DNA from 2 places in the Turicibacter sp. HGF1 genome. Region 2 is predicted to be linked to the other one. Evidence: a T-box and tRNA genes for the amino acid it is inferred to sense, from the RefSeq annotation. Region 2 holds a T-box; the other holds one or more tRNA genes.
What was found. A T-box is a leader RNA that pairs with one kind of tRNA and senses whether it is charged. The one in region 2 lies ahead of thrS (threonine--tRNA ligase), so its partner is inferred to be a tRNA-Thr.
Positions count from the first base shown of each region.

Region 1: it encodes a tRNA-Thr, which carries the amino acid that the T-box ahead of thrS (threonine--tRNA ligase) is inferred to sense. The anticodon was not compared.

Region 1 is NZ_AEXQ01000024.1:3,192-15,268, forward strand. Features, by position in the region: gene rnr (ribonuclease R) at 1-1,326, opposite strand, end outside; gene secG (preprotein translocase subunit SecG) at 1,519-1,749, opposite strand; gene HMPREF9402_RS02490 (sodium:calcium antiporter) at 1,808-2,782, opposite strand; gene HMPREF9402_RS02495 (AI-2E family transporter) at 3,010-4,122, opposite strand; gene eno (phosphopyruvate hydratase) at 4,609-5,898, opposite strand; tRNA gene HMPREF9402_RS02505 (tRNA-Thr) at 6,183-6,256, opposite strand; gene gpmI (2,3-bisphosphoglycerate-independent phosphoglycerate mutase) at 6,558-8,099, opposite strand; gene whiA (DNA-binding protein WhiA) at 8,343-9,314, opposite strand; gene HMPREF9402_RS02520 (gluconeogenesis factor YvcK family protein) at 9,320-10,300, opposite strand; gene rapZ (RNase adapter RapZ) at 10,315-11,184, opposite strand; gene HMPREF9402_RS02530 (NUDIX domain-containing protein) at 11,224-11,679, opposite strand; gene HMPREF9402_RS02535 (putative manganese transporter) at 11,757-12,077, opposite strand, start outside.
Region 2 is NZ_AEXQ01000069.1:28,772-40,848, reverse strand. Features, by position in the region: gene srtB (class B sortase) at 1-136, shown strand, start outside; gene HMPREF9402_RS06795 (NUDIX hydrolase) at 320-844, shown strand; gene pepF (oligoendopeptidase F) at 1,257-3,056, shown strand; gene HMPREF9402_RS06785 (GNAT family N-acetyltransferase) at 3,100-3,570, opposite strand; gene HMPREF9402_RS06780 (hypothetical protein) at 3,816-5,246, shown strand; gene mutM (DNA-formamidopyrimidine glycosylase) at 5,287-6,120, shown strand; gene coaE (dephospho-CoA kinase) at 6,135-6,749, shown strand; gene HMPREF9402_RS06765 (hypothetical protein) at 6,789-7,154, shown strand; gene HMPREF9402_RS06760 (replication initiation and membrane attachment family protein) at 7,218-8,585, shown strand; gene dnaI (primosomal protein DnaI) at 8,591-9,499, shown strand; T-box leader at 9,584-9,798, shown strand; gene thrS (threonine--tRNA ligase) at 9,875-11,812, shown strand; gene HMPREF9402_RS06745 (hypothetical protein) at 11,976-12,077, shown strand, end outside.

The sequences.
Region 1 (12,077 bases), on a different contig from region 2:
ATCTTCAATAATGCGCTCTGCGATCCCACGGTCACGAAGTTCAACACCTGTTGGAAAACCATACTCATCTACAATAATTTTTGCTTCATCTAAATCAAAATCAATTGATCCACGATCATGACGAGCTTTACGTAGAATTTGAGATAACTCATACATTAGATGGAAATTTGGTACTAACGCTTCATAACGATTTAAAACCTCTTGATCCTCACCCTGTAAAATCAAATTCACATTGTGATAAGTCATACGTTCTGTTGTATTAATTACAGAAGGGAAGATTTCATGGTTAACCACTTCACCTTTAGGTGAAATCTCCATTTCACAAGTAATCGTCAAACGATCAACTTGAGGATTTAATGAACAAATTCCATTTGATAAACGATGTGGAATCATTGGGATAACGCGGTCAACTAAATACACACTAGTCCCTCTAAAATACGCATCACGATCTAATGGAGACCCTTCGGTTACATAATACGAAACGTCTGCAATTGAAACACCTAATAAATAGTTTCCATTATCAAGCATTTTTACATGAACAGCGTCATCTAAGTCTTTAGCATCATCGCCATCAATTGTAACAATGGTTTCACCACGTAAATCACGACGACCTTTATAGCTGTCTGCATCTAATTCCGTAGGAATAGCAGCAGCTTGTTCTAATGCATCCTTTGAAAATTCAGGTACAATGTCATATTTATAAACAACAGATAAAATATCAATACCTGGATCGTTTTTATGTCCAAGAATTTCTAAAACTTCTGCTTTAACAACATTATTTTCTAAGTAGTCAACAATCTTAACACGGACTTTATGGTCGCGAACAGCCCCTTTACTTTTATTTTTAGGAATTGCTACAACAGCATGATAACGTGAGTTGTCTGGTTTAACATAACCTACTTGTTTAATTTCATAGTAAGTCCCAATAAACTCTTTCATTCCACGTTCTAAAACTTGAACGATTTCTCCTTCTAAACTATCACCTTTAGAAGATGGTAAGATTTTAACTAAAACCGTATCTTTATGTAAGGCTCCATTTAAATCTTCATTACGAATATAAACGTCATCCATATCATCTATTTCAACAAACCCAAATCCTTTTGGATGAATAGAAATAATTCCTTTATAAAAACCTAATTCACGTGCTAAATCATAACGATCATTTTTTGAACGTACGACAACCCCTTCATCTTCAAGGGCTACCATTAATTTAACGAATTCTTTAAAAGCTTCTGTTCCTTCAATTTGTAAATAATCTACTAACTCATCAATTGTCATTGCTTCATAATGACTTGATCCTAATAACTCTAATACTGTATTGCGCAAATAGCACACCTCCAACTCATAACTACTATTCTATCATACTCGGTTAAATATTTAACCATTTTTTAGAATCCGAGAATACAAAGTTCTCTTGTATTTGACCTATGTTTAGTTTGTACCAATATTATATAATTTATTGCTACTACGTATTTTGACATTAAAAAAACTCATATTCTTCGAATATGAGCTAGTATATTATTTCATAAAAATAATTAGTCCTAAAACGATAAAAATAATTGAACAAATATAAGTTGCACGAACAATATAAGCTTCTGCTCCACGTTCTTTTTGATTCTTGAATAACTCACTATTTCCACCTGTTAATGAATCGCTTAATCCCTGTTTAGAACTTTGTAATGCAACTAAGACAATTAGGATTACTGAAACAATCATAAATAATACGTCTACAACACCTAAACTAAACATCCTAAACCCTCCTTGTATATATCAAAACTGTATCACATCTATTATACAATTTCAACCATTATTTCAAGGATGTCGTAATATAGTAACAATAAACTAGAATAATCAAAACAGAAGGAATTGCGTATAAAAATTTATTTTTAATCTTAATACCAAATAACACAAAAGCTAATACAATAGATTCTGCCAAGCCAACAAAAACTAACAATGAATTGGAGATATCGGCAATTTCAAAGATATTACCCGAGAAATATAAAACATCTGTCAAAGCAATAATTCCAAAATTAAACAAGTTACTTCCAACAATATTCCCAACTGCAATATCATAGTTACGCATTCTAATTAAACTAATTAAACTAGTCATCTCAGGTAATGATGTTGCCACCCCTAAAAAGATTGCTCCCACAAAAGATGAACCAACACCAGTCTCCCTTGCAATGTTATCTGTCGTAATTGAAACTAATAAACTACTGATCACAATAACAATTGCAAAGAATACGAAGCGTAAAATTAAGTTAAGCATTGATTCTGATGGATTTGGCAAATCGCTACTTTGATTGTCGTTAGACTCTAAATTAGAAGCTAATTTTAAATTTAAATAATATAACACCGCAATAGAAATAGATGCTGTTCCAACATGTCCCACCTGTGTAATCGTTGGACTAAAAAACGTAAATAAAATAATAATATAAATACTACAGTTAATAACATTTGTCATCGTGTTAGAGCGTCCTATGTTATTAAATAACATGTGCTTAATAAAAACAATATTTCCAACCGCTAAAATAAAAACATTAAAAGCATTACTTCCAAGAATGTTTCCGAATGCTAAATCTGGGTTATTTAACATCATTGTTGATGAAATACTTGTAATCAATTCTGGTAAGGATGTAACCCCAGCTAATAAAATTCCTCCTATTAAAGCTCCCCCGAGTTTAGTTCTCTGATCAAGTTCATCTACACATTCTGAAATTTTAATTGATGAAAAGACGACTAAAAACGATAATCCCACATACTGCAATAATAACAATCCCATCTAACAACTCCTCCTACAATCATTACTTCATTATTTACATAAGGTAAAGTAGATTTCTTATCTATAAACTCTATGATTAACTAAACAATTATATGTAGAAAAGACATGATTTTTTGAAGTTTGATTATTTTTGCATATATAAGGCCCGAGACTCATTTATAATGGTGAAATATATTTTTGTTTTAATATAGAAAAGGTCATTCCATGATTATGAAATGACCTTTAAACTAATTCAATTCATTATTTTTTTTACTACGGTATTCAAAATAGACGTCTTTACTATAACGTAAGATAATTTTTATAATACCTGCAATCGGAATAATGAAAATCATCCCAATTACCCCAAAAATTTGTCCTCCAATAATAATAAGTGTTAACAAAATAATTGGATGAAAGTCTACTGCTTTAGAGAACACAAGTGGTTTAATAAAGTTTCCTTCAATAAAATTAAGTGCTAATACTCCGATAATGACATACACTGGCGTCCAAATCGAAACTGTTAAACCAAAAAGAGCAGCTGGAATCGTACCAATAATTTGTCCCACATAAGGAATAATATTTAAAAATCCAATTAAAACACCAAATACAACCGCGTTATCTAATCCAATTAAGGCAAAATAAATAGATGCAATTATCGATAAAGCAAGTGATACTGCTAATGTTCCTGACACATATCCCCTCACAACTTCTTCCGATTCTTTTAAAATATTAAAAAATTGAATATGACGGTGAGTTATTAAATAGTTTTTAATTCGATTACGCAGTTCATAGAAGTTATTTAAAATATAGTATAACAAAATAGGAACTAGGAATAACATCCCTATAATCATCGTAAAACTACTACTTGCACTTGATAACCAACTACCTGCTCGTGATAAAAATGATGAAAAAAGGGTAAAGAATTTTGAATTTTCACTAAACAGAGAACTAAAATCAAACTTATAAATATCAATATAATCTAGATTTAAATTAGAAATAAGAAGCTCCACTTTTTCAATCAACATTGGCATACTATTAAGTACTTCTTGAATATTAACAATTAAATACGGAATTAAGCTAAAGATAGCATAAAATAACCCACCGACAATTGAAACAAAGGTTACAAGTATCGCGTATGAACGTTTAAAATGTAAGCGACAGAAGAAATCGACTAATGGATTGAGTAAATATGCTAGAGAAATCGCAATAATAAATGGGCTAATAATTAAATTTAATGCTGAAATAACAGGTTTAATAATCGGAAAACATATTTTAATAACCTGAACCCCAACTAAGATCCCAATTAATAAGACAACTCGATTAATCAATTTAAAATTCAAAGTTTCTTCTGATTTTTTCATTTGTCTCATCCTTTCAATCATGTCATATATTTTTAACAATTTTAAACTGGTTAAACACTCTAGAACTGTATATTGAAATAAAAATTTCTTCCTATCAGTTGCGGATTGTTTTTCACACCAAATACTAGCGAACCTATATTATATAGATTAATTCCATCCTATGGTAATTTTTATTAAAGCAGTATTCTATTGTCTAAAGGTTAATTCACCAAAGGTGTAATAAAATCAAATGGAATCTCTCCCATTTAAAAGGTATCTTCTACTAATAGGTCGCATTTTTTCTAAGTATAGAAGACTTATATATAAGTATATTTTAGCATATTTTGTTAAATCGACAATTATTTTGAAAATGTTTTTTTGTCAAAAAAAGCCCATCTAGATTTAGTTACCTAAACCTAGATGGGCTTCAATATATGTGCATGATTAATTAGGTTATAAATCCCTAACTTAAAAACAATCGTGTGCGATTTAATTTAATAAATTAAATTATTTTTTTAAGTTATAGAAAGATTTAACTCCGTTGTAAACAGCTTGTTGTCCTAATTCATCTTCGATACGTAATAATTGGTTGTATTTTGCAATACGGTCTGTACGAGACATAGAACCTGTTTTGATTTGTCCAGCATTTGTAGCAACTGCGATGTCAGCAATTGTAGCATCTTCAGTTTCTCCTGAACGGTGAGATACAACTGCAGTGTATCCAGCTTTCTTAGCCATTTCGATAGCTTCGAAAGTTTCAGTTAATGTACCGATTTGGTTAACTTTGATTAAGATTGAGTTAGCCACGTTTTTCTCGATACCTTCAGCTAAACGCTCAGTGTTAGTTACGAAGAAATCGTCTCCAACTAATTGAACTTTATCTCCGATTTTTTTAGTTAAATAATCCCATCCAGCCCAGTCGTCTTGGTCTAAACCGTCTTCGATTGAGATGATTGGATATTTTTCACATAATTCAGCGTAGAAGTCACATAATTCTTCAGATGTGAATACTTTTCCACCTTCACCAGCTAAAACGTATTTTCCATCTTTGTAGAACTCAGAAGAAGCAACGTCCATAGCGATCATTACGTCTTTACCTGGAACATATCCAGCTTTTTCGATAGCTTCTAAGATAACTTTGATAGCAGCTTCGTTTGATTCTAAGTTTGGAGCGAATCCACCTTCATCTCCAACTGCTGTATTTAATCCCATACCGTGTAATACTGATTTTAATGCATGGAATACTTCAGCTCCCATACGGATAGCTTCTTTGAATGTTGGAGCTCCAACTGGCATGATCATGAATTCTTGGAAGTCGATGTTGTTGTCAGCGTGCTCTCCACCGTTGATGATGTTCATCATTGGAGTTGGTAATTCTTTAGAGTTGAATCCACCTAAGTAACGGTATAATGGTAATCCAACGAAATCAGCAGCAGCATGAGCAACAGCCATAGATACACCTAAGATTGCGTTAGCTCCTAATTTACCTTTGTTTTTAGTTCCGTCTAAAGCGATCATTAAACGGTCGATTCCACATTGGTCAGTAACATCCATACCAACTAATTCAGGTGCGATAATGTCGTTAACATTTTTAACAGCGTTTAAAACACCTTTTCCTAAGTAACGAGATTTATCTCCATCACGTAACTCAACAGCTTCGTAGATTCCTGTAGAAGCTCCAGATGGTACTAAAGCACGTCCGAATGATCCACTTTCAGTTGTAACTTCTACTTCAACAGTAGGATTTCCGCGAGAGTCTAATACTTCGCGAGCATAAACGTCAACAATATAAGGCATGTATGACAGCTCCTTTTTTTCTAATTTTTTCACACTTCTTATTATAATACATTTTTTTGGAGATTAAAGATATTTTTCTGTTGTAAACGCTATTTTTTGTAAATTAAAGCTCATACTAATGAAACAAAATAAGCTCTTACATCATATTATTCCTCAATATCTCAATTTTTTTCAATACAATCTCTAATATGACCAAAATTTCAATTATTATGAATCACTAATTAAGAAATTTGACAAAAAAAAATCTAGCTCTCAGCTAGATTATATATTTCAATCCATTTTGATGGTGCCGGGTGCGAGAATCGAACTCGCGGCTACGCATTACCATTGCGTTGTTTTACCACTAAACTAACCTGGCTTCCACTTTTATATAGTACCATAAATATCCACCATTTTCAAATATAAACGTTAAATTTACCTCTTTAATTCTTGAATAAGTCGATTTTTTTCTTTGTCTTATCATCCATACCTTTTATCTTTATTATGGAATTTTATATTACAAATAATCACACCTATTCCCTATAAATTAAACTTCAATCATATATTGAAAGTATATATGAATCCGATTATAAATATTATAATTTACCGAAAATAATACCACTTTTTTTTACAAAAAGTAAAAGACATAACACCTTTTAGGCGCTATGTCTTTTTGAATATTATTTAATGATTGATTTTCCTGTCATTTCAACTGGTTGTTCAACACCTAATAATTGTAACATTGTTGGAGCTAAATCTCCTAAGTTACCTCCGTTACGTAACTCGATTCCTTCTTTAGTTACAATAACTGGAACTGGATTAGATGTGTGAGCTGTGTATGCTCCACCATTTTCATCTTCTAATTTTTCAGCATTTCCGTGGTCAGCTGTAATAATTGCAACTCCACCTTTAGCGATGATTGCATCCACAACTTTACCTAAGCACTCATCAACAGCTTCTAATGCTTTAACTGTCGCATCGAATACTCCAGTATGTCCAACCATGTCTGGGTTAGCGAAGTTTAAAATAATTGTATCATGAATATCTTTGTTAATTTCAGCTACACAAGCATCAGCTACTTCGTAAGCAGACATTTCTGGTTTTAAATCATAAGTTGCAACTTTTGGAGAGTTAATTAAAACTCGAGTTGCTCCTTCGATTTCTTTATCTACTCCACCATCGAAGAAGAATGTAACGTGAGCATATTTTTCAGTTTCAGCAATACGTAATTGTTTTAATCCATTTGCTGCAATAACATCTCCATAAGTATTAGCTAAGTCTTGTAATGGGAATACAACTGGCCCATTTACAGCACTTCCGTAAGACATCATTGAAATAAAGTATACATCTTTTGGCCCTTTTGATGAATCTAATGCTGGTTTACCTTCTTTTGCATAGTTTGCAACATTTTCTGGGTTAGATAACGCGATTGCGATTTGTTGTGCACGATCAGGACGGAAGTTGGCAAAAATGACTGTATCTCCATCTTGAATTAATCCATTTTCATCAACAACAAAAGGAGCAACGAATTCATCTAAAATATCATTTTTGTAAGAAGCCTCTACACCAGCTTTAGCTGATTCGAATTTTTCTCCAGTTCCTTGAGTCATAGCATCGTAAGCTAATTGTGTACGATCATAGTTTTTATCGCGGTCCATTGAGTAGTAACGTCCTGAAACAGTCGCAACTTTCCCCATTCCGATTTCAGCTAATTTTGCTTCTAATGCTTCAACATATTCTAATGCAGATTTAGGAGCTGTATCACGTCCATCTAAAAATGCATGAACATAAACTTCTTTTGCACCTTGAGCTTTTGCAGCTTCAACTAATGCATACATATGTTCATTATGTGAATGGATTCCACCAGGTGATAATAATCCCATTACGTGAATTTTTTTGTTATTCTCTAAAGCATGTTTAACACCTTCTGCAATTGTTGCATCAGTATTTAATTCACCATTTTTAACCGCTAAGTTAATACGAGTTAATGATTGGTAAACGATGCGTCCTGCACCTAAGTTTAAGTGTCCTACTTCTGAGTTCCCCATTTGTCCTTCTGGTAAACCAACTCCTAATCCAGAAGCCTCTAAAGTGTTATGAGGATATGTATGGAATAAACGATCTAAGTTTGGCATTTTAGCCGCTTTAACTGCATTCCCAGCAGTTTCATCACGTAAACCAAATCCGTCTAAAATGATTAATGCTACAGGTTTTTTAGTCATATTGTTTCCTCCTTAAATTATCTATCTATAGTATACTAAACTTTAATTTATAAGTACAAGATTATCAGAATGTAAGCGGTTGTTAATTTGTTTTCAATCCTCTTTATTATCTATCATTCATTTAAAATCATACTCAACTTAAATTTGATTTAACATAAAAAAACCTTATTTATGCCATATAGTCATAAATAAGGTTCACGTTTGTTCTACTATTTCAAAACGATAGATACTCATCATCTCGCTTTAATCTTGATTTTCCTCTAATAAACGTTTCTTTTGATTGTCACGAATTTCTTCAGCCATTTCAGCTAATTTACGCATACGATGATTAATCCCAGATTTCGTTAATTTAAATCCTCTTTCATTTGAAATATCGCTTAAATAATTCAAATTTTCTTCAGGAAATTCTAAACGCAATTTAGCTACATGTTGTAATCTCTCTGGTAATGAATCAATTCCATATACAAAATCAATTAATTCAATATTATCAATTTGACGTTGAGCCGCCGCAATCGTTTTAGTTTCATTTGCAATTTCACAATTATTCAAACGATTTTCTGAATTTCTAATATCCCTAAAGATACGAACATCTTCAAAATTCAAGACTGCATTATAAGCCTCAATCACTCTTAAAAAATCACTGATCTTCTCAGCTTCTTTAATATACATAATATATCCCTTTTTACGCTGTAAAACACGAGCATTTAAATTAAAAACATTAGCTAAATCTTTTAAATCTTCTGCTAGTTCTTGATCTAATGTAGAAATTTCAAAGTGATACGATGATGTTTCTGGATTATTAACTGATCCTCCCGCTAAAAAAGCACCACGCATATACGCACGTTTACAACAATCATATTCTACTAAATCTTTTGCAATTCCAAGAACAAATCCAACACTTTCAGACATAATCCCTAATTCTGTTGCAATATCTCTAGCATTTTTTTTAATTCGAATAATATAGACATTATTCTTTTTTAATTGCATTTTTTTTCGTGATAATAAATCGACCTCTGTATCAAAGAGCTGTTTAATTAACTGTAGCGTTCGTCTTGCAATTGCCGCATTCTCTGTTGCAAAGTCTAAAACTAATCCTTTATTCGATAAAGAAATCACACCATTCATTCGAATTAAAGCAGACAATTCGGCTTTTGCACAACAATCATCTGACTGAATTTGAACTAACTCTTTTTTTGTTTCAGAAGCGAATGACATAATAATCACCCCTCCCTTTGTTCTTCGATGTCTAATAATAATGAGAAAATAGTTGCTGCTACTTTCTTAGTATTATGGCGCACTTCTCCTACGTTATTATAAGAAACTAATCGACTCTTAATAACATCTATATTCATGTTTTCTAATACCTCTTCGTCAATGACAACCATATCAGAATTTTGATGTGTATAGCGTTCATAAGTACTATCGTCAACACTTTCATCATTTACAATAATCTTATCGATAATATGACATCCTACATGTTCTTCAATAACACGAACATGATCAGAAGCCGTCATACCTGTTGTTTCCCCTGGTTGGGTCATAATATTACAACAATAGACACACTGAGCTTCCGTTTTAACAACTGCATCAGCTATTTGTTTTAACAAAAGGTTAGGAATAATACTTGTATACAAACTTCCAGGGCCTAAAAGAACTAAGTCTGCCTCCATGATGGCTTCAACAGCTTCATCTAGTGCTGGCTCATCTGGATTTGTATAATAGACACGTTTAATTTTCTTATCTTCAACAGGAATGAGTGATTCGCCTTGAATGATTGTACCATCATCATACTCAGCACACAAGCATAACGGGGTGTTACTTACTGGTAATACTGTTCCTCGAACTTTTAAAACTTCACTTAACTTTTGAACCGCTGATGCAAAATCCCCTGTGATATTTGTCATTGCAGCAATTAAAAGATTTCCTGTTGGATGACCTGCTAATTCTGTTTCACCTTTAAAACGATATTGAAATAGTTCTTGCACTAGTGGTTCTACTTCCGATAATGCCACTAGAACATTTCGAATATCTCCTGGTGGTGGAACATCAAAATCACTTCTTAAACTTCCAGAACTTCCTCCATCATCGGCAACTGTTACAATCGCTGTAATATCGATTGGATAACGCTTTAATCCTCTTAATATTGTAGATAACCCGGTTCCACCCCCGATTACCGCTACCCTTAAATCATACTCTGCCATTATTTTAGGCCCCCTTATTTTTTATGTGCTCGGTGGATATCACGGTGTTTTGAATTGGTTTTATAATCATTTTCAAAAGCGTGCGCCAAGTATTCAGCAATTGCAACTGAACGGTGTTGACCTCCAGTACATCCAATCCCAATGATCACTTGTGATTTTCCTTCAGCCTTATATTTAGGAATTAAAAATTGTAATAAATCTACTAATTTAGCTAAGAAGGTTGTTGTCTCCTCAAAACTCATCACATACTCATAAACTCCATCATCAAGTCCTGTTTGTGGACGTAATGTTTCAATGTAAAATGGATTTGGCAAAAAACGTACATCAAACATAATATCTGTATCAATCGGTGTTCCATGTTTAAATCCAAATGACATGAATGTGACGCTAAAATAATCTGAATCTAAATCCCCAAACTTTGTAATAATCTGCTGTTTTAAATCTTTAGCAGCTAGACCCGTTGTATCAATTGTAACATCTGAAATATCTCGAATTGGCTTTAACAACTCTCGCTCTTTATCAATTCCATCTAATAAATTTGTATCTCGTGATAATGGGTGTGTTCTTCGAGTTTCTTTATAGCGTTTTACTAATGTTGCATCATCTGCATCTAAGTATAAAACATGGACATTAACAAAATGACTATCTTGTAAAAAATAAAGCATCTCGTCAATTGAGTTAAAATCAAGTGATCTTAAGTCAATTACAACGGCTAAATTTACTGATTGCTCACTCGTACCCAAAATTAAATCTGTTAATTTAGGCAATAAAATAGGTGGAAAATTATCAATACAATGATATCCTACGTCCTCTAGACTATTCAGTACGACACTTTTTCCTGCTCCACTCATTCCCGTGACAATTAATAAGTTAATCTTTTTCACTATGACACCCTTCTTTCACTCTATTATCACTTTTTAATATTATTCATCTGTATTTTGAATCAGTTCAATTAACTCATATGTTGGTGTATAAATTTGAGTTGAAACGATAGGCAGATCTGACTCTAATAATTTCTTAATAATAAAACGATCACCTTCAAACATCGGTAATTCATCAACTTCTTTAAGGGAATGCCACGCTAATGAACCTTCACGGTTTTCCTCAATTAATTCACCAGTTGAATCCGTTGCTTTAACGGTATATAACATCCACTCTTTTTTTTCTAATTCTTCTTCAACTACAACCGTTGTAATAGCACCTAATTTTGCGTGCTTCAATTGTAGGCCTGTTTCTTCATAAAACTCACGTAGCCCAGTTTGAATAATATTCTCCCCAAACTCAGCTTTCCCACCTGGTAAAAACCATTTTTGGCGACTAGGTTTAAACAAAAGAAGAATTTGATCATCTTGCACTAATAAACTATGAACAACTCTCATTCGTTAGCCTCCTTCATTACTCCTTATTATATCATATAAATAGCAAAATAGAAAAAACTGACTAACATCGTCAGTTTTTAAATTCCAATAATCAGTATATGGAGAGTCAATCCGATGAGAACTCCAAAAAAGTAAAGTAATCCAATAATCACTAAATTTTCTTTAAGTAACTTATTCATTTTAAATAAGGTTAACAAGCCTGCCCCCACACCTGTACAAAGTCCTGCTAACAAAGAACCAAAGGTAATCATGCCTTTTAAATAAAGATCAGTTAATAAAACAGATGCTGCACAGTTAGGAATTAATCCGATGAGCGCTGCTAAAAAAGGTTGTTTATAAGAGGTTGTCATTAGTCCCCGTGCCAATGTGTCTTCTCCAATCCAGGAAATAACCAAGTT
Region 2 (12,077 bases):
TATAAAAGATCGATCGTTATATCAAAAACAGATTGAATTAAACGCGAATGATCAGATTATGACGCTGTATACTTGTAGTTATGAGTTTGAAAATGCTCGTACAATCGTTCATAGTAAATTAATATCTAAGGAATAAAGGATAGGGGTTATATTTTATCTAAAACGATATCGTTGTATTGAGAGAGATGAGATAAGATTGTGAGCAGCGAAGGTTATTTTTTAATGGAATAAAATCCCAATCTATATTATGATGAGCATATCTATCGAAGATTTATTATACAGTAGAGGGTCAAGAGACATTGGTTCTTAAAAGGAGATGGTGATTATAGAGATTTGGGATTTATATACGCAAGATAGAATTAAAACGGATAAAACGATGATCAGAGGTGAAAAAATCATTCCAGGACTTTATCGATTAGTCGTCCATGTCTGTATTTTTAATTCTCAAGGTGAAATGTTGATTCAACAAAGACAGCCTTTTAAAAGTGGTTGGTCAAATAGGTGGGATGTGACAGTTGGGGGCAGTGCTATTTCTGGTGATACGAGTCAATCAGCAGCAGAACGTGAAGTTTATGAAGAGATTGGATATCGGTTATCACTTGATGGGATTAGACCTGCTCTAACGATTAATTTTGATGATGGATTTGATGATTTTTATTTGATTCAACAAGATTTAGAAATTGATGCACTAAAACTGCAATACGAGGAAGTTCAGAGCGTTAAATGGGCGTCAAGGGATGAAATCTTAAAGATGATTCAGGAAGAAATTTTTATTCCGTATCAGCCATCGTTAATTGACTTACTATTTTTTATGAGAGATAAAAAAGGGGCTCATACGAGGTAAAGCATTGGTCATCAATGCTATCAAATTTTAAAATCTATGATATCCATGCGATGACAGAAGCGGGATTATCAAAGGAGGGATTATTAAAAAAGTTAACCTATGATTGTTTAGGTAGGTTATAGAATGAAGTTTTTAGTCCCTGAACAATCTATCTCAAATATTCAACAATCTAAACTTTTTCTTTGGATGTGTAGTGATTTAAATTAGGTTACGGACGAGGAATTAATTTCACGTTTAGAGAAGCATGATATTTAAGAATTTAGAGGGTTATCCCCTCTTAGTAAAATGGATACTTGCTTCGATTCCCTGAGACAGTCACCGCATAAAAAAATAACCGGATGATGAATTATCAGTGGTTAAATGTAGTAAAATGAAAGTATGATGAATTGATATTGATAAAAAGGAGACATTTATGAGTCAGACAATGGGTTTAAAATCACGAAATGAAATTGAAGAAGAATCGAAGTGGAAAATTGACAAAGTTTATGCAAGTACAGAGGCTTGGGAAAAAGATTTTCAAGCAGTAAAAGAAAAAGCGCCGAAATTAAAAGAATTCCAAGGACGTCTTGGAAATATCACTGATTTAAAGGAATACTTAAAGGTAGAAGAAGAGTTATCACGTGTATTAGAAAAGTTATATGTGTTCGCGCATATGAAGAGTCATGAAGATACCTCAAACTCAGAGTTTCAAACATTAGTGAATAAAATCGATCCGTTTATGGCACAGTTTTCAAGTTACAATGCGTTCTTTACGCCGGAGATTTTATCGCTTGAAGATGGAACAATTGAAAAGATGTTAGAAAGCGATGACGAATTAAAAGTGTATGACACGTTCTTCAAAGTGTTATTAAAAGAAAAACCACATATTCTATCTAAAGAAATGGAAGAATTATTAGCATCAGCATCTGATTGTTTAGGGGCTTCTGAAAGTATTTATACGATGCTAACGAATGCGGATATGACGTTTGGAACGATTAAAGGTGAAAAGGGTCAGGACATTGAATTAACAGAAGGAAACTACAGTTCGTTAATCAAAAGTAAAGATCGTCGTGTCAGAGAAGATGCGTTCAAATTATTATTTAACACGTATAAAAAATATGAAAATACCATTGCAACAAGCTTAACAAGCTCATTAAAAACATTTATTTTCTATGCGAAAACAAGAAAATATGCGTCTTCATTAGAAGCTTCATTAAAACCAAATGATATTCCAGTTGAAGTTTATAAAAATGCGATTCAAACCATCAATAACAACTTAAAATCTCTTCACCGCTATGTTGGTTTAAAGAAAAAGTTATTAGGATTAGATGAAATTCATATGTACGATTTATATGTGTCTGTCATCGATATCCCAAAACAACATATCGAGTATAGCGATGCTATTGAAATGGTGAAAGAAGGATTAAAACCACTGGGTCAAGAATATTTAGACATCTTTGATGAAGGAATCAAAGACGGATGGGTTGACGTTTACGAAAATAAAGGTAAAAAAAGTGGGGCTTACTCATGGGGAAGCTATGACACGATGCCTTATGTGTTATTAAATTATAACTATGAGTTAAATGATGTTTCAACACTGGCTCATGAAATGGGACATTCGATTCATTCTTACTATACAAGAAAAGAACAACCATACGTTTACGGAAACTACACCCTGTTCTGTGCGGAAGTGGCATCTACCACGAATGAGATTCTTCTAATCAATGACCTCATTAATAAAGAACAGGACAAAAATAAAAAATTGTATCTGATTAATCAGGAGCTTGAACAAATTAGAGCAACGGTGTATCGCCAATTAATGTTTGCAGAGTTTGAGTTAATCACGCATGAAACGTTAGAAAATGGTGGTGCGTTAACGTCAGACGACTTCGATAACATCTGGTATGATTTAAATAAAAAATATTTCGGACCTGAGATGATTGTAGACGAAGAGATTAAGTCGGAGTGGGAACGAATTCCTCACTTCTACAGTGATTTCTATGTTTACCAATATGCCACAGGGTACGCGGCGGCATCGGCTTTCGCTAAATCGATTTTAGAAAACGGGGAAGCAGCCGTTGAGAAATATAAAGGATTCCTAAAAGCAGGAGGTTCTTTATATCCAATCGATACCTTAAAAAATGCAGGTGTTGATATGACGACCTCAATGCCATTAGAGGCAACGATTGAACGCTTCAATGAATTACTTGATATGTTAGAAGAATTAATCTAAAAAAAAGGAGAATGAAAACAGAAGTTTTCGTTCTCCTTTTTACTTATTTTAACGGCAATTCTAATCGTCTGTTTCTCGTACTCATGCCCATTTTTTCATAAAAAGCTATAGCTGGTTCATTAAACTCCCAAACCGTCAGTTGTAAAGAGGTAGCACCTTGTTCTTTGGCATATTCTTTTAAGTAATCAAAAAGTTGTGCACCATAGCCTTGATGTTGGTAAGAAGATGAGATACAAAAATCATCAATGTAGGCGATTGTTGATGGCTTCATGATGGTGAGTGAACGTGTTTTAAGGAGGTTGATGATACCGTATCCGATGAGGTTTTGATTAGAATTTTCGATGACGAAAAGATTTGAGGTTGGTTCTTCAAGTAACTGAAGAAAAGAATCGTATGAAAATGGTTGTTTTAGATCCAAATAGACATCTGGTCGATTTAGGACGTGAAGTTGATGAACTTCTGAAACTAGTTTTGAGATTTGATTGTAGTCATTTAAAGAAGCCTTGCGAATCATAATATCCCCCCGTTTTTGATAGTAGATTTATTTTAATCTATTTTACTCATTTAGGGAAGCGTGATAGTTGATGATGGAGATATTTCTTTAGCGCCTTAAAATTGAGTTTCTTTTAGGCGTTAGAGGTTGTGAAAATCTTTTTTTAGTCAGCGTTTTTCTTTGTGAAAAATTCGAATAAATGATAGGTGATAGGCGCTTTCTGTGTTAAAATGGTAATAAAAGCAAGTTTCGTTGGGGTGGACGTTATGGGGGGATTAAAGCAGTTAAAAAATTATTGGTTCTTTTCATTAAAAATTGTTATTGTTATGGTTGTAGCATTGATTATATGGGGGGCCATGATTTATAATCGACATGTTATCCTGTATGAAAAACAGTTGAATATCTTAGTTAATTATATTTATGATGAAGTATCGCCAGATGATGTGACTTCGGTTTATCAGCGATTTATTAATTTAGATAGTGACTATGGACAACGAATTAAAAAGGATTTAGGAGATTCTTTGATTAGTCGTTATCAATATTATGCGAATTTATATATGCTTCGAAAAATTGAGTACGAAGAGTATTTGCAGTATGAGCAAATTATTGAACCGTTATTTTTCTCGAGTTCTAAAGTAATTGAAACAATTGATGAAGTATCGAAGTATTATCAATCACAAAGAGCTTATATTAAAGGTGTGAATTTGCAACAACAGGGATTCATTGAAGAGGCGATTGAAGCTTATGGTCAAGTGATGTTTAATGATCAGTCTTATTATGAATTGGCTAAAGGTAGAATCATGCAATGTGTTCAATTGATTAAAGAACAATATTTGGCGGAAGCAAATGAATTTTATGAACAAAAAAATTATGTTGAGGCAATTAAACGATTGAATTATTTGATTGATAATGAAAATGACGAGGGTATCACGTCGCTAAGATGGTATTATCAATCGGAGTTTTATTTAGAGGTCATGAAGGAAATCGAGGAATTGATTGAGAATAATCAACTGGGATTTGTTATTAACTTTTTACAAGAGATTGAGCCGTATTTAGGAAGTAGTTATGAAGAGACACTTCATTTGAAGCTATCTGAAGTAACACTTCAGCGAGCTCAACGACGAGATAAGGCACTCGGTAAATATGCGGGGAAAATTCAAGTCTTAGTGAATACAGAAAGTAATCAGCAAGTGATTACCTATAATCAGCTGGCACTTCAATCATCGACCGCTTTTAATCCCGTTAACTTAGCCACTTATGCTTTTACAAATATAAAAAAAGGAACGGCTGAGGGTGTAGATAAGTCAATGGTTGAACAAAATATTAATGTGATGCCTTATATCGTGGCAAATAGTGATATTACAAGTGCGACGATGCCTGTTGTATTTGGATATTATGGTCAGACGATGAATGATTTTGATTTGATTGAGCTTCGTCAAAATGGAGAGGCAATCGTTTCGTTTGAAATGGATCCGTCTGAAAAGCGTCAAGTTTGGATTGAAGATGAAGTTATCGAATGGATTACGATTGAATTAAGTCAAGAGGAAGTCGAGCAGGTGCAACAATTGATTTTACAGACATCGGATTTAGAGATTGTTTTTAAAGGCAAATACTTAGATTATCAAGCACCGATTTCAACGCTTGAGCGTGACTTGTTAATCATGATGTTTGAGATTTACCAATCCATTGTGAAGTAAACAACATGAAAATGACATGAAAAAGGATGGACTAATTGCTATGCCAGAATTACCAGAAGTTGAAACAGTTAAAAATGTGTTAAATAGCCAGATTAAAGGCTTAAGAATAAAAGAGATTGAGTTACGATACGAACCGATGGTTAAAAATATGAGTGCAGATGTTTTTAAAGAAAAGCTAACGAATCAAGTGATAGAAGAGATTAGTCGTCGCGGAAAGTATTTAGTTTTTCATTTTCAAGATTATCAACTCCTTTCGCATCTTCGTATGGAAGGTAAGTACTTTTATGAGGCAGATGATTTTGAATTAAACAAGCATATTCATGCTATCTTTAAACTCGATAATGGACGTCAGTTACTTTATCAAGATACGCGTAAATTTGGGACGTTTCATTTATATGAAAAAGGTCAAGATTTAGAAGAAACCTCTGCTTTTAAAGTGCTTGGGGTGGAACCTTTTTCAGATGAGTTTACCCCAGCGTATGTTAAAGGAAAAATAAAAGGGAAAAAGAAACCGATTAAGTCATTATTACTAGATCAAAGTGTAGTTTGTGGACTGGGTAATATTTATGTAGATGAGGTGTTATTTAGGGCAAAGATTCATCCTTTAACCCCAAGCTATGAATTATCCGACAACGAGATTGAAAATGTGGTAAAATATACAGTAGAGGTGTTAGCAAAAGCCATCTCATTAGGTGGGACAACCATTCGAACCTTTACATCCACACATGGTGTATCAGGAACGTTTCAAGAAGAGTTGTTAGTTCATCAACGATTGGGTGAAGTGTGTAAAATCTGTGAAACCCCTATTGAGAAAATTAAGGTTGGTGGACGTGGAACTTACTTTTGTCCAACATGCCAAATAATTAAGTCTTAAGGGGGATTGTATCCATGTTAGTAGTTGGATTAACGGGTGGAATTTCATCAGGAAAAAGTACGGTCACTCAGTTGTTTTTAGACAAGGGTGTGACGGTTTTAGATGCTGATTTAATTGTCAGACAGATGCAACAACCAAATACGGTACTTCTAAAAAGATTAGCAGATGTATTTGGACAGGATATTATTTTAGCGGATGGGAACCTAGACCGCGGGGGGCTAGGGCGTTTAATTTTTCAAGATAAGGCTGCAAAAGCAAAATTAGATGAAATTATGAAACCCTTAATCCGTGAAAAGTTAGTAGAAGGGATTGAACTCGCGAAAAAAGCTAATGAATCGATGGTGGTTCTCGATATGCCACTTTTATATGAGTTTGAGTTTGAATCACTGACGGATGTGACGATTGTCGTTTATGTCAGTCAGGAAACGCAAATTAAACGACTGATGGCAAGAGACCAAATCGAGGAGGCCTATGCGCTCGCCAAGATTAATTCTCAGATGTCACTGGATAAAAAACGTGATCTTGCGAACTTCGTTTTAGTTAACGAAGGTAAAGTCAGTGAGTTACGAACTCAGTTTGAGACACTGTATCATCAGTTATGCTGCTGTCTTAAACATAGTCATAATTAATATAGTGGAAAAGTATAGGAATTAAGGGAGGAACTAGAAATGGGATTTATGGACTTATTTAAAACACACTACGAATCAGGTGAAAAAACGACGGATGAGGCGTTAATGACTCATTACTATAAAGCAAAGTATCAACCAACGAAAGCAGCGATTATTGAGGTTGCTAAATCATTAAACTTTGAGGTAAAATTTGAAGATGATGATCGTCAAGAATTAATGCTTAAGCGTAAAGATGCTGAAGTGATTGTGACGATTGTTAAAATTACGCCGATTGAATCAGCGGTTGATTTTACGATTAATACGCCTGGTCTCATTACATTTGGAAAAGGTAAAAAACTGATTCAAGAATTCTATAAAGAATTAGATAAAAAAATTATGTTTAAAGGATTAGCTTTAAACCGATAATAGATTGATTAATCCCTATTTTTAATAGGGATTTAACATTTTAAAAGAAGGAGTGTTTGAATAATGGGAGTATCTCTTAAACCGAATACAACATTCGACTTAAGTCCCATTCAAATGATGACTTCGGAAGAAATACAAGTTTTGACGTTGCTGTATCAACCCATTATTGGTCCGCAAGCCGTGAGTTTATTTACGACTTTAAATACGTTAGCACTAAAAAAACAGGAACAATCTTTAACGCATCATTTGTTATTACAGTTACTCAATACGAATATTGAGGAGTTTTTAGAGTGGCGTTATAAATTAGAAGCCGTTGGATTAGTTTCTGTGTATATCACCGAAGAATCTCATCATATAACGTATGTTTTAAAAAGACCGATGAAAGCTCGTGCCTTTTTTAGCGATGGAATTATTAATGTCTTTTTAAATTTAAAAGTTGGGAATGTAGATTATCAAGCATTAAAGCAATTTTTTATTGAAGATGCTTTTAAAGCAGAAGGAAAAAATGTCTCAAAACCATTTAATGAAGTATTTGATACGACGGTGTTACTTCGTAACTCTCAAACCCTACAAGCTAGTCCACTGCCGGTTAGTGAGATGAAGCGTGAGGGAGTAGAGCTAGAGAAAGCCTTTAATGAAGAGCTACTATTTGCTTTACTCAAGCAGTTTGGACTCGATGATCAAATTTTATCGGATAAACTTCTCGATCAAATTAATAAGATTGCCTTTTTATATAAATTAGATGAAAGTGAATTAGCTCGTCTTATTTTTGATGCTTTAGATAGTGATGGCTTCGTCAACTTAGAGGTATTTAGAAAACAAGCGAAACAATATTTTCAATTTCTAAATAAAGGAAAGCCAATCGAGGTGGTGGAAGTTTCGCAGGTTAATCAAGAGACCATGATTAGTGAAGCGAATGCGGCAAGTGCAAAGGAAAAACAATTATTGATTCATCTGTCACAACATCCACTTAGTTTCTTGAAGTTTAAGCAACATCAAAAAGAACCTGTTCCAGCCGATCGTCAATTAGTTGAGTGGTTAGTGGTGGATCAACAAATGCCATCCGGTGTTGTGAATGTGTTGATTGATTATGTGTTAAATATTTCAGATGGGCGATTGCCAAAGCAATTGGTTGAAAAAATTGCGGGTGAATGGCAGCGTAAAGAGATTGATAATACTGAAAAAGCAATTGCTCAAGTTAAGTCAACGCTTAAAGCGAAGCAAAAACGTGAAAATGAAAAAACGATGCCAGCAGCAAGTAAACCATCTTATCAAAAATCAGCGAGAGTAGTTCGTCAAGAGCAAGTTCCTGATTGGCTGAAAGCACCGCAAACGCAAGAATCGAATAAAAAAACATTGAGTGAAGAAGATTTACAAAAGATTGAACGCATGAAACAATTACAGAGTCAGATTCTAAATGGGAAAGGGTGAATTAGATGAAACGATTAGGTGATTTAATACCGAAAACGTTTGGAGCTGAGCAGGCATATCAAGAGTTATTAAATGAACCAGAGATTGCACAGGCATTAAAATGTCATGAGTCTGAGGTGGATATGTCACGTCTGTCGAGCTTTATATCCGATTTAGATGAGTATTCACGAAATAAATCCAAATGTGAGGGTTGTCTAGGATTAGATTATTGTAAGCAACCCGTTAAAGGACATCGACCAGAACTTGAACCAAGGTATAAGCAACTTAAGATTGCATATACGCCTTGTCATTATGAGTTAAATCAAAAACATTTAGCGAATATTAAAAGTTTTCATATGCCGGGTGATATTGTAAATGCGAATTTTGAACGATTTATCATGGATCCTGAGCGTGTCGAGTTTTATGAAAAAGCAACTTTATTTATTAATGAATACATGACAAATAAAAAAGGTCGCGGTCTTTATTTATATGGCCCTTTTGGCACAGGGAAAACATATATGTTAAGCGCCATTGCAAATATCTTATCTCAACGTGGAATTGTTTGTGGCTTAGTTTACTTTCCTGAATTGGTTGCTGAAATTAAATCAGGATTTAATAGTGACAATAATAGTGGATATGATAAAATTGAACAATTAAAGCAAATCGATGTCTTGATGCTAGATGATATTGGAAGTGAATCGATGACGAGCTGGATGCGGGATGAAGTGCTTGGCCGTATTTTAAATTATCGAATGCATCAGGGGCTTCCAACTTTTTTCACTTCGAACTTGGATTATGAACAATTACGTCATCATTATTCTTATACTCAAAAAGGAGAAGTTGAGGAAATTAAGGGGGCACGTATTTTAGAACGTATCAAAGCTTTAAGTGTTCCTGTCGCTATTACTGGAACAAATTATCGTCAAAATCGCTAAAATTCTTATCACTTTTTGCTTGATTTCAAAAAAATCATACATTATAATATGATTCATACATATACTAATGAGTAGACTGATATATCAAAGGTTTTGATAAGGATATGATTTATTCATACGACTTTCTAGAGAGGGAATCCATGGCTGAAAGATTTCTAAGTACGATGTTTGAATTACTCCCTTTGAACTGGACTTGAAAAAGTTTCCCGCTGACTGCGTTAACGTTAAATTGAGTTGCTAACGAAGAGTCTTTTCTTTGTTGGAAATAGGATGGTACCGCGATTATAATCGTTCCTAATTAAATTTTAGGAGCGATTTTTTTTATACTCAAAAATTTCGCTCCGAGGTAAACGAAAAATAAAAGGAGGAAATACCATGATTAACATTACTTTCCCAGATGGGAATGTGAAACAATTTGAAAATGGAGTTACTGCAGATGCGATTGCGCACTCTATTTCACCAGGATTACGTAAAAAATGTGTGGCTGCTAAAATTAACGGACATTTATATGATTTAACTCGTCCAATTGAAGCAGATGCAAAAATTGAATTAATTACAAATGATCGTCCAGAAGCGTGGGAAATTATTAACCATTCGGCTGCTCACTTAATGGCTGCCGCTATTAAACGTCTTTATCCAGATGCAAAATTTGGAGTAGGACCTGCGATTGAAGATGGATTCTATTATGATATTGATACAGAATCAAAAATTTCAGAAGCTGATTTACCAGCTATTGAAAAAATGATGCAAAAAATTTCTTCAGAAGCTTTACCGATTATTCGTCAAGAATTAAGCCGTGAAGAAGCAAAAGAATTATTTGCAGCTGATGAATATAAATTAGAATTAATTGATGCGATTAAAGAAGGTGAAATCATCACAACTTATTCAGAAGGTGATTTTACAGATCTTTGTAGCGGAGTACATGTTCCAAATACAAAAGATGTTAAGTTCTTTAAATTATTAAGTGTAGCAGGAGCTTACTGGCGAGGAGATAGCGACAATAAAATGTTAACTCGTATTTACGGGGCAGCTGCTTTATCTAAAGATGCTTTAGCTGATCACTTACGTATTTTAGAAGAGCGTAAGGAACGTGATCATAAAAAATTAGGACGTGAATTAGAATTATTCACATTCAGTCCATTAGTAGGTCAAGGATTACCAATCTGGTTACCAAATGGTATGAAAGTTCGTCAACAAATCGAACGATATATTACTGAATTAGAAGAAGATTACGGATACCAACACGTAGCAACTCCAGTTATGGGATCTGTTGATTTATATCGTACTTCAGGACACTGGGCACATTATCAAGAAGATATGTTCGTTCCAATGGAAATGGATAATGAAGAATTAGTATTACGTCCGATGTCTTGTCCTCACCATATGATGGTATATAAAACAAAATTACGTTCATACCGTGATTTACCAATTCGTTATGCAGAGCAAGTTATTCAACACCGTTTTGAAGCCTCAGGTGCTTTAACTGGTCTTGAGCGTGTACGTGCGATGACTTTAACAGATTCTCATCTTTTTGTTCGTCCAGATCAAATTAAAGAAGAGTTCTCTCGTTGTTTAGAATTAATTCACCGTGTGATTAAAGACTTCGGAGTTGAAATTAACTACTATCGTTTATCGCTTCGTGATCCAGAAAACAAAGAAAAATATTTCGATGATGATCAAATGTGGGAAAATGCAGAGTCAATGTTACGCGAGACATTAATCGAAAATAATATTCCATTCATTGAAGCTGAAGGAGAAGCGGCCTTCTATGGTCCTAAATTAGATATCCAAATCAAAACAGCTTTAGGACATGATATTACAATGTCAACTATTCAATTAGACTTCTTATTACCAGAACGTTTCGATTTAACTTATGTATCTGAAACTGGTGAAAAAGTACGTCCAGTTGTTATGCACCGTGGTTTAATCGGAACATATGAGCGTTTCATGGCTTATTTAATTGAAACTTACAAAGGAGCATTCCCACTATGGTTAGCTCCAACACAAGTAACAGTGATTCCAGTTAATAATCAATATCATTTAGAGTACGCAAAAGAAGTTGCTAAAGAATTACGTAAATACCGTGTTCGTTTAGAAATCGATGAGCGTGAAGAAAAAATGGGTTATAAAATCCGTGAATCACAAACTAAGAAAATCCCAATGTCTATTGTATTAGGGGATAAAGAAGTTGCTAATAATGAAGTCACATTCCGCCGTTTCGGTGAGCAAAAAACTCAGACTTTACCATTAAAAGAATTCGTTCATTTCTTAGTTGAAGAAATTGCAGAGCGTAAAAACTATAAACCTGAATAATAAGTCAAAATGAGAAGCTTGTAGCTTCTCATTTTTTTATAGATTTTTGGAATTTTATGAATAGAATGATAGAGAATTACAATAATGAATTTAGTTGATGATTGTGTTTTTATCAGTTAAAAGGAAAGAATAAGTAGGTATTGTAAAGTAGGGAGTGATAAAAATGATTGAAACTATGGTCGTGTTAAGACAGTGGAGTGTAGATGTAATAGCCCTTCTTGTTTTTTTAATCGCTGCTTATCTGGGTTATAAAGATACGTTTCGT